2 regions of the Halobacillus naozhouensis genome follow, and region 1 is predicted to be linked to the other one. Evidence: riboswitches for the same ligand, from Rfam matches in the RefSeq annotation. Region 1 holds a riboswitch; the other holds the start of a gene.

Evidence for each region. A riboswitch is a leader RNA that binds a small molecule or an ion and turns the genes downstream of it on or off. The one in region 1 is predicted to bind S-adenosylmethionine.
Region 2: it holds a riboswitch for S-adenosylmethionine, as region 1 does, so the genes downstream of both, P9989_RS03185 (methionine biosynthesis PLP-dependent protein) here and metX (homoserine O-acetyltransferase MetX) in region 1, are expected to answer to the same signal.

Annotation. Positions count from the first base shown of each region.
Region 1 covers NZ_CP121671.1:3,860,048-3,867,890, reverse strand. Annotated here, with positions in the region: gene P9989_RS19770 (polysaccharide deacetylase family protein) at 1-644, shown strand, start outside; gene P9989_RS19765 (homoserine dehydrogenase) at 690-1,664, opposite strand; gene metX (homoserine O-acetyltransferase MetX) at 1,661-2,728, opposite strand; SAM riboswitch class I at 2,809-2,923, opposite strand; gene P9989_RS19755 (DUF2188 domain-containing protein) at 3,139-3,339, shown strand; gene P9989_RS19750 (NAD(P)/FAD-dependent oxidoreductase) at 3,481-4,716, shown strand; gene P9989_RS19745 (hypothetical protein) at 4,736-5,218, shown strand; gene P9989_RS19740 (TetR/AcrR family transcriptional regulator) at 5,236-6,081, opposite strand; gene P9989_RS19735 (efflux RND transporter permease subunit) at 6,197-7,843, shown strand, end outside.
Region 2 covers NZ_CP121671.1:594,984-602,826, reverse strand. Annotated here, with positions in the region: gene cysP (sulfate permease) at 1-953, opposite strand, end outside; gene P9989_RS03190 (phosphoadenylyl-sulfate reductase) at 950-1,684, opposite strand; SAM riboswitch class I at 1,869-1,973, opposite strand; SAM riboswitch class I at 2,322-2,429, shown strand; gene P9989_RS03185 (methionine biosynthesis PLP-dependent protein) at 2,500-3,612, shown strand; gene P9989_RS03180 (bifunctional homocysteine S-methyltransferase/methylenetetrahydrofolate reductase) at 3,760-5,622, shown strand; gene metH (methionine synthase) at 5,603-7,843, shown strand, end outside.

The DNA of each region.
Region 1 (7,843 bases):
AATATGCACAAAAAGTTGTACAAACTGCAGAGAAGAAGAAGGATAAAACTTCTTTTCCTAAGATTAAGAAATCGGATCAGGCACCTGAACGTGCAGTCGAAAAGAAAGTAGCACTCACCTTTGACAATGGTCCACATCCAAAAAGAACGCCCCTTATTTTAGACATGCTAGAGAAGTATGACGCCAGCGCCACCTTTTTTATGATAGGAAAACGACTTAAGCATTACCCTGAAGCAGCTAGAGAAGTAGTGAAACAGGGGCATGTGATCGGTAACCATACATGGGATCATCCAAGTTTTGGGCGTCTTTCTGATAGTCAGCGGGAAGCTCAGTTGGATAAAACCCAACAGTTGATTCATGAGGTAACGGGTGTGAATACCAAGATTGTGCGTTTGCCGTTTGGTGGAAAGCTTTCAGAAGCTTTTAAAGACCAATATAGGGTGATTCCCTGGACTATTAATACTACCGAAAACTGGAACTTAACGAATGCTTCAGAAATTGCTCATGCAGTGATTTCCAAGGTGGAAGATGGCTCCATTATTGTCTTAAGCAGCCTTCATTCTGTTACACCAGAAGCCTTAGAAATTATACTTGAGGAGTTAACGGCACAAGGGTACAGTTTTGTACCAGTAAGTGCATTATAGACAACAAATAAGAGCCCTTGACGCAGCTTCGTCAAGGGCTCTTATTTAATATAATAGTTGTTTGGCCGGGTAAGATTGCCAAATATAAAGAAAATCTTCCACCATGGCGCTGGCTGTCGCTAATTGGCCTGCTCCTGGTCCTCTGAGCGTCAAAGGACCAACTAAATCTCCGAAAAGATGAATGGCATTATCAACTCCATCTATCGAATGAAGCCCGTGAGAAGGAGACAGGACTTGCGGTTTTACACTGGCATGAAGTTCACCATTTACTTCTTCAATCGAAGCGATATGACGAATTTTATTTCCCTGTTGTTGAGCATCATTGAATTGATCTGCGGTTATATGATCAATTCCTTCACAGGGAACCGACTCCCAGCTTGGCTGGCTTTGATAGATAAGCTGACTCAGAATCATTAATTTGTAAAAGGCATCGTAACCTTTAATGTCATTCGTCGGGTCAGCCTCGGCAAATCCTCGTTTTTGAGCCTCCTCTAACGCTTCCTGAAAACCTTTTCCTTCATTCTGAATGGATGAAAGAATATAGTTACTTGTCCCGTTTAAAATCGCTTCTATTTTCGTGATTGAATTTGCCTGGAGGAGCCTTGTGATGGTTCCAAGGATAGGCGTGCCGGACGCTGTCGTCGCTTCGTAGCCAATTCCTACTTTTTGGGCAGCCTGCTCCAATAAACGGGTTCCGTATTTGGCAAACATCACTTTGTTCGCTGTAACGACATGGATGTGTCGATCAACAGCTTTTGTTAAATAGGAGAAACATGGTTCTTCGCCGACGATGGCTTCAAAGATCACATCAGGCTTCTGGGCAAGAATCTGCTCATATTGATCCGTGACGAAAACAGAATGGGGGAGCTCGCGTTCTTTAGACAAGTTATCTACGAGGATGCCGCATAGTTCGATAGGGGCTCCTGCTAATTTGGTTAAATGGTCTCGTTTCGTTTGCAGGATTTGATAGACTCCCTCTCCGACTGTCCCAAATCCCAATATGGCTGCTTTAATAGTCAATAGTTAGTTCCCTCCTCGTTCAATTTATCACTTATCCATGCTCCCCATTCTCCAAATTCCACGAGAAATCCATCATGTCCATAATCTGTTTTCACATGATAATGTTCCCCATTTAACGCATGATGGGAGAAGGGCTGAATCAGTTCTTTTGGATAAAGCAGATCATGCTCAAAGCTTACTGTAAATAAGGCTGGTTTATAGGCAGCAGCTGTATCTTGTAAGCTGCCTCGACCTTTTCTAATATCATGGTTGTTCATCGCTTCTAACAAATACAGATAGCTGTTGGCATCAAAACGCTGCTTTATTTTTTCCCCTTGATAATTCAAATAGGATTGAATTGAATAAAGGGCATCCTCTTGCTCTCTTGCAAATCTTTTTTGGAAAAGTGGAGCACTTCTGTAGGTGACCATGCCGGCCATCCGGGCAACTTCAAAGCCGTGAAGCGTATCATTAGATGAATAATATCCCTCCTTAAACGCTGGATCATCTTGTATGGCCCTTGCTCCAATATGATTAAAGGCGATTCCATAATCACTCAAATAAGGGGTCGCAGCTAATACGAAGAGCTGCCTCATGAAATCAGGATAGAGCAAACCCCATTCGAGCGTTTGCATCCCTCCCAGAGATCCGCCAGCGACCGCATGTAATTCGGTATACCCTAACTGATGCAGGGCCCTATACTGGGCGTGAACCATGTCACGAATCGTTACTTCAGGGAAGTCAAGACGGTAAAGATCGCCAGTTTCAGGATTTATACTTGCCGGTCCAGTTGAACCGTGACACCCTCCCAGCACATTAAAGGTGATGACTTGATACTGAGTGATATCAATCGGACATTGTTCTCCAACCAATCCTGCCCACCAGCCGGGATTTTCACTTGAACCGACAGCGTACTGATTTCCAGTTAAAGCATGGCAGAGTAAAATAACCGGGGCTCCCTCAGGGCCATAGTGTTCATATGCCAGCTCAATCTTGGAGAGTGTGTCACCAGATTCAAATGTGAAGTCTTCGATTGAAACTTTTGCCACAGACTGTTTCTGTTCGACAGGGTTATGCAATGACATGCATCATCCCTCCTTAATGTAAAATTCCATATAAAAAGCCCTCTTCTGTAATAAGAAGAGGGCGTATGTATATATTCCTCCTCTTATCTGTCAGATCCATCCTTCGATCTGTAGGAATTAGCACCTTTTCAAGCCGAATGCTTGAAGGTTGCCGGGCATCACAGGGCCTAGTCCCTCTGCCACTCTCGATAAGAGATATTCAATTAATTTTTCCAATCATCACAAGCATGAAGCCTTTTAACGAATTCTTTCGATACAGCCAAGATAGAATATTGTTTTTAAATGTATGTTACGAATTATAAAAGCAGAAGTAAATATTGTCAAACTATTTTTGCAATAGGAAGGAACGTTTGACAGACAACTATGCTGGGAAAACATCTAATAGAGCAATGAGGAGAGGAGAGATTTTGATGAAGGAATATAGTGTGGTACCTAATAAGGATGTTACAGGCTGGTTTGTGAAAATTGAGGACGTAGCCCCGACAGACTTATACGACGAACGAGATACAGCCGTCGAAAAGGCAACAGAACTGGCAGAGAACAATAAGCCAAGCCGTCTGCAGGTTATGGACAAAAATCACAACGTAGAAAATGAATGGAATTTCAAGTAAAAAGAGGCTCCCTTAGATGGGAGTCATTTTTTATGTATAAATATCCAATTCATGTGTTCACTCGTTTCAAACTCATAACTGGCTGTTATTGCAAAAAAACGTTACGCTAGAGGAAATAGAGTGAGGACGAGGTGCGGATTTATGGAACAACGTGTGGATATTGTGATCGTGGGAGCAAGAGTCGCTGGTGCGAGTCTGGCGATTTTACTTGGACAAATGGGGAAACGGGTCCTTCTGATTGATAAGGCATCCTTTCCTAGTGATACGTTATCTACACATCATCTGTCCCATGTGCATTATTTGGAGAAGCTTGGTGTCCGAGAAGAAGTGGAATCTACTGGATTGCGTAAGATTAATAGAATGCGTACATATGTCGGTGATAGCTTTGTGGAAGGACCAAGGGATTTCTATACGATCATTCCTAAGCGTAGTCATTTAGATGATGTACTTTTGACGAAAGCCTGCAGTAATGAGGGAGTGGAGCTGCTTGAAAGCTGTACGGTTAAAGACTTGATAACTGATGAACAGCGTGTGATAGGTGTGGAAGCCGTGGATAAAACGGGAGAGACGAAGCGGATTCATGCTTCACTAGTGGTAGGAGCAGATGGCAGACATTCGTTCATTGCCGAAAACGTTCAAGCAGGCAAGTACGGTTTCCACTCACCACAGCGGCCGGTATTTTACGGCTATTATCATGGGATTGAACCGTTAACGGAGCCAACAACAGAGATTTTTCTTAATGAAGGAAGAATTGGTTTCCTCTTTCCGATGGAGCCGGGTATCGACTGCTTAGGGCTGGAAGTTCACTCTGAAGAGTTCAAGGAGATGGTGAAAAATTCTCATAAATTTAAAGAGATTTATCAATCTTTCTATGGGATGGAAAAACGGTTGCAAAGGGCTTCGCTGCAAGGGAAAATCGTCGGTACACCCGGCGTACCGAATTTTTTTCGGGAGCCGGCTGGAGAAGGATGGGCTTTAATTGGAGATGCTGCTCATAGTAAAGACCCGAGTACTGGCCTCGGAATAAACGATGCATTCATGCAGTCCTTCTTGTTGGCGGAGGCTATACAGAAACATGATGAAGGGAGATCCTGGGATCATGTGATGGCTGAATTTAAGCAAAAGCGGGACGAACAATTAGAGCCAGGCTATCGATTAACTCTTGATTACATTCAATCCATGAGGCCATGGTCACGGGACGAGAAGGCTCTCTTTCAAGCCATGGCAGCTAACCCGATGGTTTGGAATAAAATCGTACCGCACCTTCCCGACTTATTAAAGGAACACTCGTCATCTCTCCCGGAGCTATATGGTTCGGTAGAATGGGAGGCTAAGAACTTTGGCTTTGGAAGGAATGAAAATACTTTTATCGAATAAGAATGAAGAGGTGATTCCTATGACTTGGACAAAAGAAACTGCCTTTGAAAAATTACAAAGCATTTATACAGATAAGGTGATGCAGGAGGAGAAGCGCAGAATTTTTCAACAAGTGTATCGGCATTTGCATGAACATTTAGATGATCTGGCTGTGGGTTCCGGCTTAAAGCAGGAAACTGAGAAACAGGTGAAATTTTTTAAAGAATACACGTTTATGCCGGGTGATAACTTATTTCAGTCGATGCGTTATGTGTTTCTGCTGGCACGAGGCGAACGTGAAACGGATTCTCAAACAACAGAGCAGCACGTTAATCGAATTTACCGGGCGTTGTTCCAGCCCGCCGGTTTAAAGAATCCTTACATTCCTGAGTCCTTTTGGTCGACAACATTGGGAGTGGCATGTCTAATCGCACAAAAGGGTGTAGAATCCGTGTATCCTATCCTTGATGAAATCATTGAAGCCGAGCAAATGGAAGAGGAAGGCAGCCACGAACCTCGATGATGCCTGGTTGTGGCAGGTTACACATGAAAATAGGAACGAATCTGCCCGACTATTTGCTGGAATCCATCCTCTTCTTCAAGATTTGTCAGCATTCCCTTAATGACGGCGGTACGAGGCTCCGTTCTGATAAGTTCTTCCAGTAATACAGCAATGGTGTCCTGGATTTCTTTTGGAGCAGCCGCCTGTTTTTCCTCTAATGTATGTTTCATGAGCTCTAACTGCCGAGAATAGAAATCATCAGGAATGATCTCACTCATAAGCTCATGGGTAATGACTGGTTGGTCATTATTGTGTTTGAACCCCTCAACAATATAATCTGCACGTTTTAACATTTCTTCACAAAGTCGTTTAATATCAAACTTCACATTCTCTATTATTATTAAGTCAATATACGTTTTAAATATCCCCTGCAAAATGAGAGTGACTTCCCATACGAATTCGTTAATACGATCCCCGTAGATATCAATCAGGTTCTTTTTGTAAAAATGATAAGAATTGAATCTCATGTGGCGCAAAAATTCCTCAATATCGTGATTGAAGGGAATGGCCTGCTCTCGTATTTGCATAATTATAAATTCACGATGTGTGATAATCTCTTCAAATGTAACGGAGAGTTTTTGAATGAATTTTTGACGCGGCTGTAAATCTTCTGCTTCAATTTCATCTGTTTTGAGCTGAATTTTTCTAGAATAATAATAAAAAATCTCTAATAAAAGAGCATCCTTTGATTTAAAATGCAAATAAAAGGCTCCCTTAGAAATACCACACTCATTAGCAATTTCCTGGACGGAAGTGGCACTGAATCCTTTGTTTGCAAATAGTTTAATAGCGTGTTCGATAATGAAAATGCTTTTATCTTCCATATTGTGATGACTCCTTAGTTAAATTCAAACGAGTTCCTCTCTTGACTTATGACCGTTTAGTCATTTATATTATAGTTTGTTATGACTAACTGGTCAAATTGGGGGAGGGGTTTGTATGAAACAGATAATTAATTTTTCTATGAACAATAAATTTGCGATCTGGTTAATGACTATTATTATAACCATAGCAGGTTTATATTCAGGTTTAAATATGAAACTAGAAACGATTCCGGATATTGAACCACCTATCATTACGGTGTCTACCGTTTATCCTGGAGCTACACCAGAAGAGGTTGCTGAAGAAATCTCAAAGCCTATAGAACAACAGGTCAGTCAATTGAGTGGAGTGAAGACAGTCAGTTCTACATCGTATCAAAATGCTTCTTCTCTTCAACTGCAGTACACCTTTGATAAGAATCTAGATGAAGCTGAGGATGAATTAAAAGATGCAGTTGCGAAAGTGTCACTGCCTGAGTCAGCACAGGAACCTTCAGTCAGTCGGCTGAGTTTTAGCGCCTTTCCTGTAGTCAGTTTAAGTGTTATCAATGAAGATCAATCATTAGAAAAGCTAACGACAACAGTAGAAGAGCAAATTGTGCCGGCACTAGAAGGGATTGAAGGCGTAGCAGATATTCAAGTCTCCGGTCAGCAAGTCCAGGAGATTCGGATTGATTATGATGAAGCTGCCTTAAAAGAGCGCGGAATGGATGGTGAAACAGTTACGAAACTGATTCAAGGCTCGGATGTTTCCTTCCCGCTTGGCTTATATACGTTTGATGACACTCAAAAGTCAGTCGTCATTGATGGTGAATTAACGACAGTGGAAGATCTACGAAACTTGGAGATTCCAGCAGTTCCTTCGTCTCAGGGGCAATCTGCAGCCCAATCGCCATCTCAGGGACAACAGTCTCCTCAAGGATCTCCTTCTGGGCAAATACCGGCTCAGGATCAGTCGTCTGCAGGAGCCATGACAGCTGAGCAGGCAGCACAAGCCGGTATCCCAACTGTACCGCTGGGAGACCTTGCTGAAATTGAAGTGGTAGGGCAAGCTGAGTCTATTTCTCGTACCAATGGGGAGGATTCTATTTCGCTTCAAGTGATTAAATCACAAGAGGCGAATACAGTTGATGTTGTAAATGCAGTGAAAGAACAGACAGAGGAATTTAAAGGTGAACTTGACGGAACAGAGTTTGTCTATTCTTTTGATCAAGGGGAGCCGATTGAAGAGTCTGTTAGTACGATGCTGAATAAAGCTTTGTTCGGCGGGTTATTTGCTGTAATTGTGATTCTTCTGTTCTTACGTAATTTCAGAACGACACTAATTTCTATCATATCGATCCCGCTTTCCTTACTCATTGCTGTCTTAGCCCTTAAGCAGATGGATATAACATTAAATATCATGACTTTGGGCGCGATGACTGTCGCAATTGGAAGGGTAGTAGATGATTCCATTGTTGTCGTTGAAAATATATACCGGCGCATGTCACTGCCAGGTGAAAAACTTAAAGGCAAAGATTTAGTCCGGTCCGCCACCCGGGAAATGTTTATGCCGATTTTATCTTCAACGATTGTAACCATTGCTGTATTTTTACCACTTGGATTAGTAGAAGGTACAGTGGGGCAAATCTTTCTACCGTTTGCCTTAACGGTTGTATTTGCGCTGCTGGCTTCGTTACTTGTGGCCGTTACGATTGTACCGATGATGTCTCATTCCTTGTTGAAACAAGGTAAATTGAAAAAAGTTGATCATGATTATCAAGGT
Region 2 (7,843 bases), 950 kb from region 1:
CTCAAAAAGACTTCCGTTAAACAGTAAGCAAGAACCAGGGAAATAATTGGAGAAGTGATCCAGACTTTCAAAATTTGATAAATAATTCTCTTTTTCCAAATTTCGCCCCAGTTCTTCGTTGCCCCTATCCCCACAATGGCTGATGTCGTAACCTGTGTCATCGGAATGGGAACTCCTAATAAGGAAGCACCCACTACCAATACGCCCGATGTCCCTGACACCATAACCCCATCTGTTAAGGTTAATGTGGAAATGCGCTTGCCATTTGTTTCAAGCACTCTTCCTCCTAATAAAATACTTCCAAGGGCAATAAACACCCCTCCTGCCAGCAGTCCTATTTCTTTTGGTAAAACACCCGCACCGACAAGAGGGCCAATTGCATTCGCTACGTTGTTCATCCCAGCAGCAAAGGCCTCTATGAAACCAGTTATAATTAACAAAATGGAAATCCACTTGGAAATTTGTCTACTCGCTGAAGACTTGTGCTTCCTTCTCCAGTAATTTCCGATTAATCCAAAACAAAATGTCAGGGTAAAGGCAGCGACAGGAACAATTACCCAGAAGGTGACAATGTGAATCAGAGTGTCAAGGTAAAGCTGCTGCAAAGAGATCCCTACCCCGACTATGGCTCCAACTGTTACCTCACTTGTGGAGAGCGGAATGCCAATCATGTTCGTAAAAAATAATGTAATGGCCGCTACAGACAAGATAATGACAGCCGCCTGAACAGTCAGCAGTTCTGATGCTATGAGCCCCTTTCCTATCGTTTCCACTACCTCTCCGCCCCACAAAGCACCAAGCAATCCCCCCACCCCGCTTAGGAGAAGAGCTGTTCGTTTCTTCTTGATAACTTGAGCTCCATAAGCAATTCCCATCGTTGCAGCTGAACCACTTGCCCCGACATTAAATGCAAAAAAGCAAGAAACGGCCAGCCCTATAATGATCAGGGTCATGAACGGGAGTCCTTAGGAGATCCGGTGTGCAGACCACATTCTGTTTTAGCAAATCCTTGCCATCTGCCTGAACGATCATTAGGATCCTCTGAAGGGGACGTGCAAGGCATACAGCCGATACTGGCGTATCCTCGATCATGAAGTTCATTGTATGGAAGGTTACGAGTACGAATATGCTCCCATACGTCCTCCCAGGTCCAGTGAATGAGTGGACAAACTTTGATCGAGCGAAAACGGTCATCTTTGTTCACAAAGTTTGTTTCACTTCTGCTTGGAGATTGCTCGCGTCTTAACCCGGAAATCCAAGCCGTTGCTCCGTTTAAAGCGTCTTCAAGCGGTTTAATCTTCCTAATATAACAACATTTATCAGGATTTCGATTCCACAATTCATCGCCATGCTTACTGGCTTGTTCCTGCAACGTTAAGTCCGGTTTTTTCATCGTAATCTGCAAATCTGGAAATCTTTCTTTAATTGCATTGATGAGATCATAAGTCTCTTGAAAGTGAACATCCGTATCCAGGAATACAATGGCTGCATCCTTTTTCACCTGAGAAATCAAGTCGATTAATACAATCCCTTCTGCACCAAAACTGCAGGCATAGACAATATCATCATAAGAACGATAGGCCCATTGTAAAACCTGGAATGCTTCTTGTTTATGATCTTTTGTGATGCGATCAGGGAAAGGATTTTCAAAAGCAGAGTCATAGGTTACTACGTTATTAGTCATCGTTGAATCCTCCTCAAAAGAAACAGTTAGTATTTGTGAAAAGCAAAGAAAAAAGGCAGCACTGCTCTACTCTAACAAGCAGCACTACCTCTAGTTGTCTAGTCAGCAGTATCATCATTAAATTAAAAAAATCCTCTTCTTAAACAGCAATAAGAAGAGGATTTCAGACAACGGGATCCGTCTCTTCTTATCTATCAAGCTAATAGCTTGTTGGAGTTAGCACAGTACTATGACTAGTCTGTTGCCGAGGTTTCGTCGGGCCAAGTCCCTCCACCCCTCTGGATAAGAAATTGATTTAATTTTGTTACTGGAAAATATACAACAAGTATTCGATCCTGTCAAAGAGAATTTGTAAAATTTATTGCCATTTAAATCCTAAAACCCTTTATTCAAAGTGATTTAGTCGGGTTTAATAATTTTTAAATTCTTTTGACAATTACCCTTGATTCCTTGTTTTTTTTCGTGTAATGTAAGTCGCAACATCTGAAACAAGATTTCAAATCGAGTACTAGATGATTTACAGAAGTCATAAACTAGGCTAGAAGAATTCAACAGAAAGACATAAAGTTTACTCTTGAATCCATTGTTCATTTGATGTAAAGTAAGCAATTATAAATACCAAAAAATTACATATGTTTTCTTATCTAGAGAGGTGTAGGGACTGGCCCGATGAAACCTCAGCAACCACTGGTATTACCAGTATGGTGCTAAATCCAGCAAGTTATTTAAACTTGAAAGATAAGAAGAAGCATTAAGTATCTTAAAGTCTTCTTCTTACAGAAGGCTTTTTTTATTTTTATAAAAGGAGAATGCTCATGTCTACCTCACGTACGGAAACAAAGTTAGTTCATACAGGCAAAAACAATCTGGATGCTACAGGAGCCGTTAATGCTCCCGTCTATTTCTCAACTGCCTACCAACATCCTGGCATCGGTGAATCGACTGGCTTTGACTACTCAAGAACAGGGAATCCCACAAGAAGCATTCTCGAACGATCCATTGCGGAAATTGAACATGGAGAAATGGGATTTGCATTCAGTTCAGGGATGGCGGCAATTCAAACTGCACTTTCTTTATTCGCCCATCAAGATGAGATCATTGTGTCAGAAGATTTGTATGGCGGCAGTTATCGTTTATTTGAGCACCTCTCTACTCAATATGGTTTGAGATTTCATTATTGTGACAGCCAACATTTATCCGACTTAGAGGAATATATCACTGAGAAAACGAAGGCGATTTATATTGAGACACCTACGAACCCGCTTATGCATGTTGCAGATATTCCGGCCATAGCGAGAGTAGCCAGGGAACATGGTCTTCTGCTGCTTGTTGATAACACATTATATACACCGCTCTTGCAACAGCCTTTACGAGAAGGTGCCGATATTGTGATCCATAGTGCCACCAAATATTTGGGCGGCCACAACGATACCCTGGCCGGACTACTTGTCGCAGAAGACCCTGTAATTTGTGAAAAATTAGCGACTCATCAAAATACAACCGGCGCAGTCCTCTCCCCTTTTGACTCGTGGCTGCTTATGAGGGGGATGAAAACCCTCGCCTTACGAATGGAGCGGCATGAGCAAAATGCAAAGGCTGTTGTTTCCTATCTGGAACGCCATCACGCTGTTACACACGTCTTTTATCCCGGCCGGGGCGGAATGCTTTCATTTCGTTTAGAAGCTGAACATTGTATCGATCCCTTTTTAAGAAACTTGAAAGTCATTACTTTTGCCGAAAGTCTCGGCGGAGTAGAAAGTTTTATCACCTATCCAGCGACCCAGACTCATGCCGACATCCCGGAAGAAAAGCGGAAGCGCTATGGGGTTTGTAACCGACTGCTGCGTTTTTCAGTTGGCATTGAATGTATTGACGATCTAATCGAAGATCTCGATCAGACACTGAACAAATTACAAAGGGAGTCATAGATGATTGGAATCGATCTCATATCTTTACTGAAGACAAAAGCTCCATTAGACACAGCAGAGGAAGTTCGACTAAGAACGGCACTTCCTTACTCCCCCGTGTCTTGTGGACAATAAATCTTAACAAATATTAAAGACAGGAGGAACATCATGGACCTTAGAGATGCCCTTCAAGAAAAGACAGTTGTTGGTGATGGTGCTATGGGAACATTGCTTTACTCTTACGGCATCGACCAATGCTTTGAGGAATTAAACCTTTCTCACCCAAACGAAATCCTGCACGTTCATCAGGCATATGTAGATGCTGGTGCTGATATTATTCAAACGAATACATATGGAGCCAACTATATTAAGCTGGCGCGTTATGGGTTAGAGGATAAAGTAAAAGAAATCAACACAACAGCTGTCAGACTAGCTAAACAAGCTGCTACAGACAATACCTATGTAGTGGGTACAATCGGAGGAATTCGCAGCATTAGAAAACAAGCCGTTTCTCTGGAAGAAATCAAACGGACCTTCCGTGAGCAACTATACTGTTTGCTGTTTGAAGAAGTAGACGGTATTTTACTAGAAACGTTTTATGACTTAGAAGAACTTACAACCGTTTTACAAATTGCCCGAAAAGAAACAGAACTTCCGATCATCGCTCAAGTGTCTATGCATGAACCTGGTGTCTTACAGGAAGGCACCTCCCTCGCAGAAGCTTTAGCGATTATAGAAAAAGAGGGTGCGGATGTGATTGGGGTCAATTGCAGACTGGGGCCTTACCACATGGTGCAGGCGTTAGAAAGTGTCCCTCTTCCCGAAAAGGCCGTACTCTCTGCCTACCCAAATTCCAGCTTACCAGCTTACCAGGATGGCAGATTTATATACAAAACAGATGCAGAGTACTTTAAGGCTAGTGCCCGCGCCCTTTATGAACAAGGTGCAAGGCTTATCGGGGGCTGCTGTGGAACAACACCTGAGCATATTACTGCGATTGCGAATGAAATAAAGGGTGAAAAGCCAATTGAGCAGAAGACCGTGTCAATTCAAAAAAATGATTCGGCAGCCCCTCCTGAGAATAAAGATACTCGTCCACACCTTTACGAAATAGCAGCGCAAAGACCGTCTATCATTGTTGAGCTTGATCCACCGAAGCGTCTCTCTACTGATCGATATTTAAAAGGAGCTCAGGCACTCCAACAAGCTGGAGTTGATTCAGTGACGTTAGCAGATAATTCACTGGCCAGCCCGAGAATTTGCAACACAGCCGTCGCCTCCATTATCAAACAAAAATTCGATATCAACCCGTTAGTCCATATATCCTGCCGTGACCGCAATCTGATCGGCCTGCAATCTCATTTGATGGGGCTGCATACACTCGGAATCACCCAGGTACTTGCCATTACAGGGGATCCCACTAAAATCGGTGACTTCCCTGGTGCCACATCCGTCTATGATCTGTCTTCGTTTGATCTGATTCATTACATTAAACAGCTCAATAAAGGGATCTCTTTTTCTGGTAAATCGCTTGGTATGAACACGAATTTCTCCGTCGCGGCCGCTTTTAATCCAAATGTCCGCAACCTAAATCGAGCGGTTGGCCGTTTAGAAAAAAAGATCAAATATGGCGCAGATTACTTTATCAGCCAACCTGTGTACAGTAACGAACAGCTAAAGGAAGTATATGAAGCGACCCAGCATATACCAGTTCCTATCTATATTGGCATCATGCCACTAATCAGCTCGCGCAACGCGGAGTTTTTGCACAATGAAGTACCAGGAATTACGCTTTCTCCGGAGATTAGACAGCGTATGGAAGCTTGCAGCCACGACCCCATGCTATCTCAGGCAGAAGGAATTGCCATTGCAAAATCTTTAATTGATACCGCTGTTGACTATTTTAATGGAATTTATTTAATCACACCCTTTTTACGATACGAAATCACAGAAGAACTCACTCACTATATTAAGCAGAAAACACAAGCAGACACAGAAAGGAAGGTTGCGAATGGGAGCCACATTATTTGAACAACACCTCGCAAAACGAATTCTCGTACTAGACGGAGCCATGGGGACAATGCTGCAAAATGCCGGTCTTGAAGCAGAGGACTTCGGCGGAGAGGCCTATGAGGGTTGTAATGAATACTTGAATCTAACAGCTCCAGAAGTGCTTGAACACATTCATATTCAATACTTGGAGGCTGGGGCAGACATTATTGAAACGAATACATTCGGAGCAACAGATCTCGTTCTCGACGAATATGGATTAGGTCATTTAGCGGAGGAAATGAATCTTAAGGCTGCTCAAATTGCTAAAAAGGCAGCCGAACACTTTTCAAAAGATGGGCAACCCCGTTTCGCAGCTGGGGCTATGGGGCCCACAACCAAAACCCTCTCAGTGACAGGAGGAACAACATTCGAAAAGTTGGCCGATTCCTATGAAGAACAGGCAAGAGGATTGATCAAAGGTGAAGTGGACCTGCTCTTGTTAGAGACTTCCCAGGATATGCTGAATGTAAAAGCGGCCTACCTCGGAATTACTCGAGCCTTTACATCACTCCAGCAAACACTTCCTTTGATGATTTCGGGGACGATCGAACCGATGGGCACAACACTTGCGGGTCAGTCGATCGAAGCCTTTTATTTATCACTGGAACATATGAAACCTGCTGTTGTCGGCTTAAACTGTGCAACGGGTCCAGAATTCATGCGCGATCATGTTCGCTCACTTTCAGAGCTGGCTACCACCTCTGTAAGTTGTTATCCAAACGCCGGGCTGCCTGATGAAGAAGGTCACTATCATGAAACGCCTGAATCTCTAGCTATCAAAGTAGCCGGCTTTGCTGAAAAGGGATGGCTGAATGTCGTGGGCGGCTGCTGCGGAACAACCCCCGATCACACAAAAGCCCTCGCAGAAGCTGTAAAGGGGATCGAACCCAGGAAGGTGCCATCTTCCCATCCGCATGCTGTTTCTGGAATCGAGCCCTTTATCTATGAAGATAAAAATGACCGCCCGATTCTGATTGGTGAAAGAACCAACGTAATCGGCTCCCGTAAGTTCAAACGGTTAATCGCGGAAGGGAAATTTGAAGAAGCTTCGGAAATCGCCCGGGCTCAAGTGAAGAAAGGTGCCCAGGTCATTGATATTTGTCTGGCGGACCCAGATCGTGATGAAGTACAGGATATGGAAGCTTTCATGAAACAAGTCATTAATAAAGTGAAAGTTCCCTTGATCATTGATTCAACCGATGTAGACGTTATTGAGAAAGCCCTCACCTACTCGCAAGGAAAAGTGATTATCAATTCGATCAACCTTGAGGACGGCGAAGACCGCTTTAAAGAAATCCTTCCACTTGTTCAACAGTACGGTGCAGCTGTCGTGGTCGGAACTATTGATGAGGAAGGTATGGCCCTCACAGCCGAGAGGAAACTTGCGATCGCGGTACGCTCACGCAACCTTTTAGTCGATGAATATGGTCTTGATGAATCCGATATTATTTTTGATACGCTTGTCTTCCCTGTCGGAACTGGTGACGCACAATACATCGGCTCTGCTAAAGCGACCATTGACGGGATCCGTTTAATTAAGGAACAGCTGCCAAATTGTCAGACTGTTTTAGGGGTCAGCAACGTCTCCTTCGGCCTTCCGCCTGTTGGAAGGGAAGTTCTGAATGCCGTCTATCTTTATCAATGCACAAAAGCAGGTCTTGATTATGCGATTGTAAACACAGAAAAACTGGAACGATTTGCTTCCATTGCTGAAGAAGAAATTAACCAGGCGAATGATCTGCTTTTTCAAACGACTGATGCCACGCTCGCTTCCTTCACTGCGTTTTACCGTGGGAAGAAAAAAGAAGTCAAGGCACCAACATCAACGATGAGTTTACCTGAACGATTAGCCCACTATGTGGTGGAAGGAACAAAGGAAGGGTTACTTCCAGACCTTGAGAAGGCACTGGGAACGTACCCTGCCCCGCTAAAAATAATCAATGGGCCACTCATGGAGGGAATGGCTGAAGTCGGACGATTATTCAACGACAATCAGCTCATTGTAGCCGAAGTTTTGCAAAGTGCAGAGGTGATGAAGACTTCAGTCGCTTTTCTTGAACCTCATATGGAAAAAGACGATACGTCCAATAAAAAAGGGAAAATACTTCTCGCCACCGTTAAAGGGGATGTACACGACATTGGGAAAAATCTTGTAGACATCATTTTAAGCAACAACGGTTTTGATGTCGTTGATCTCGGA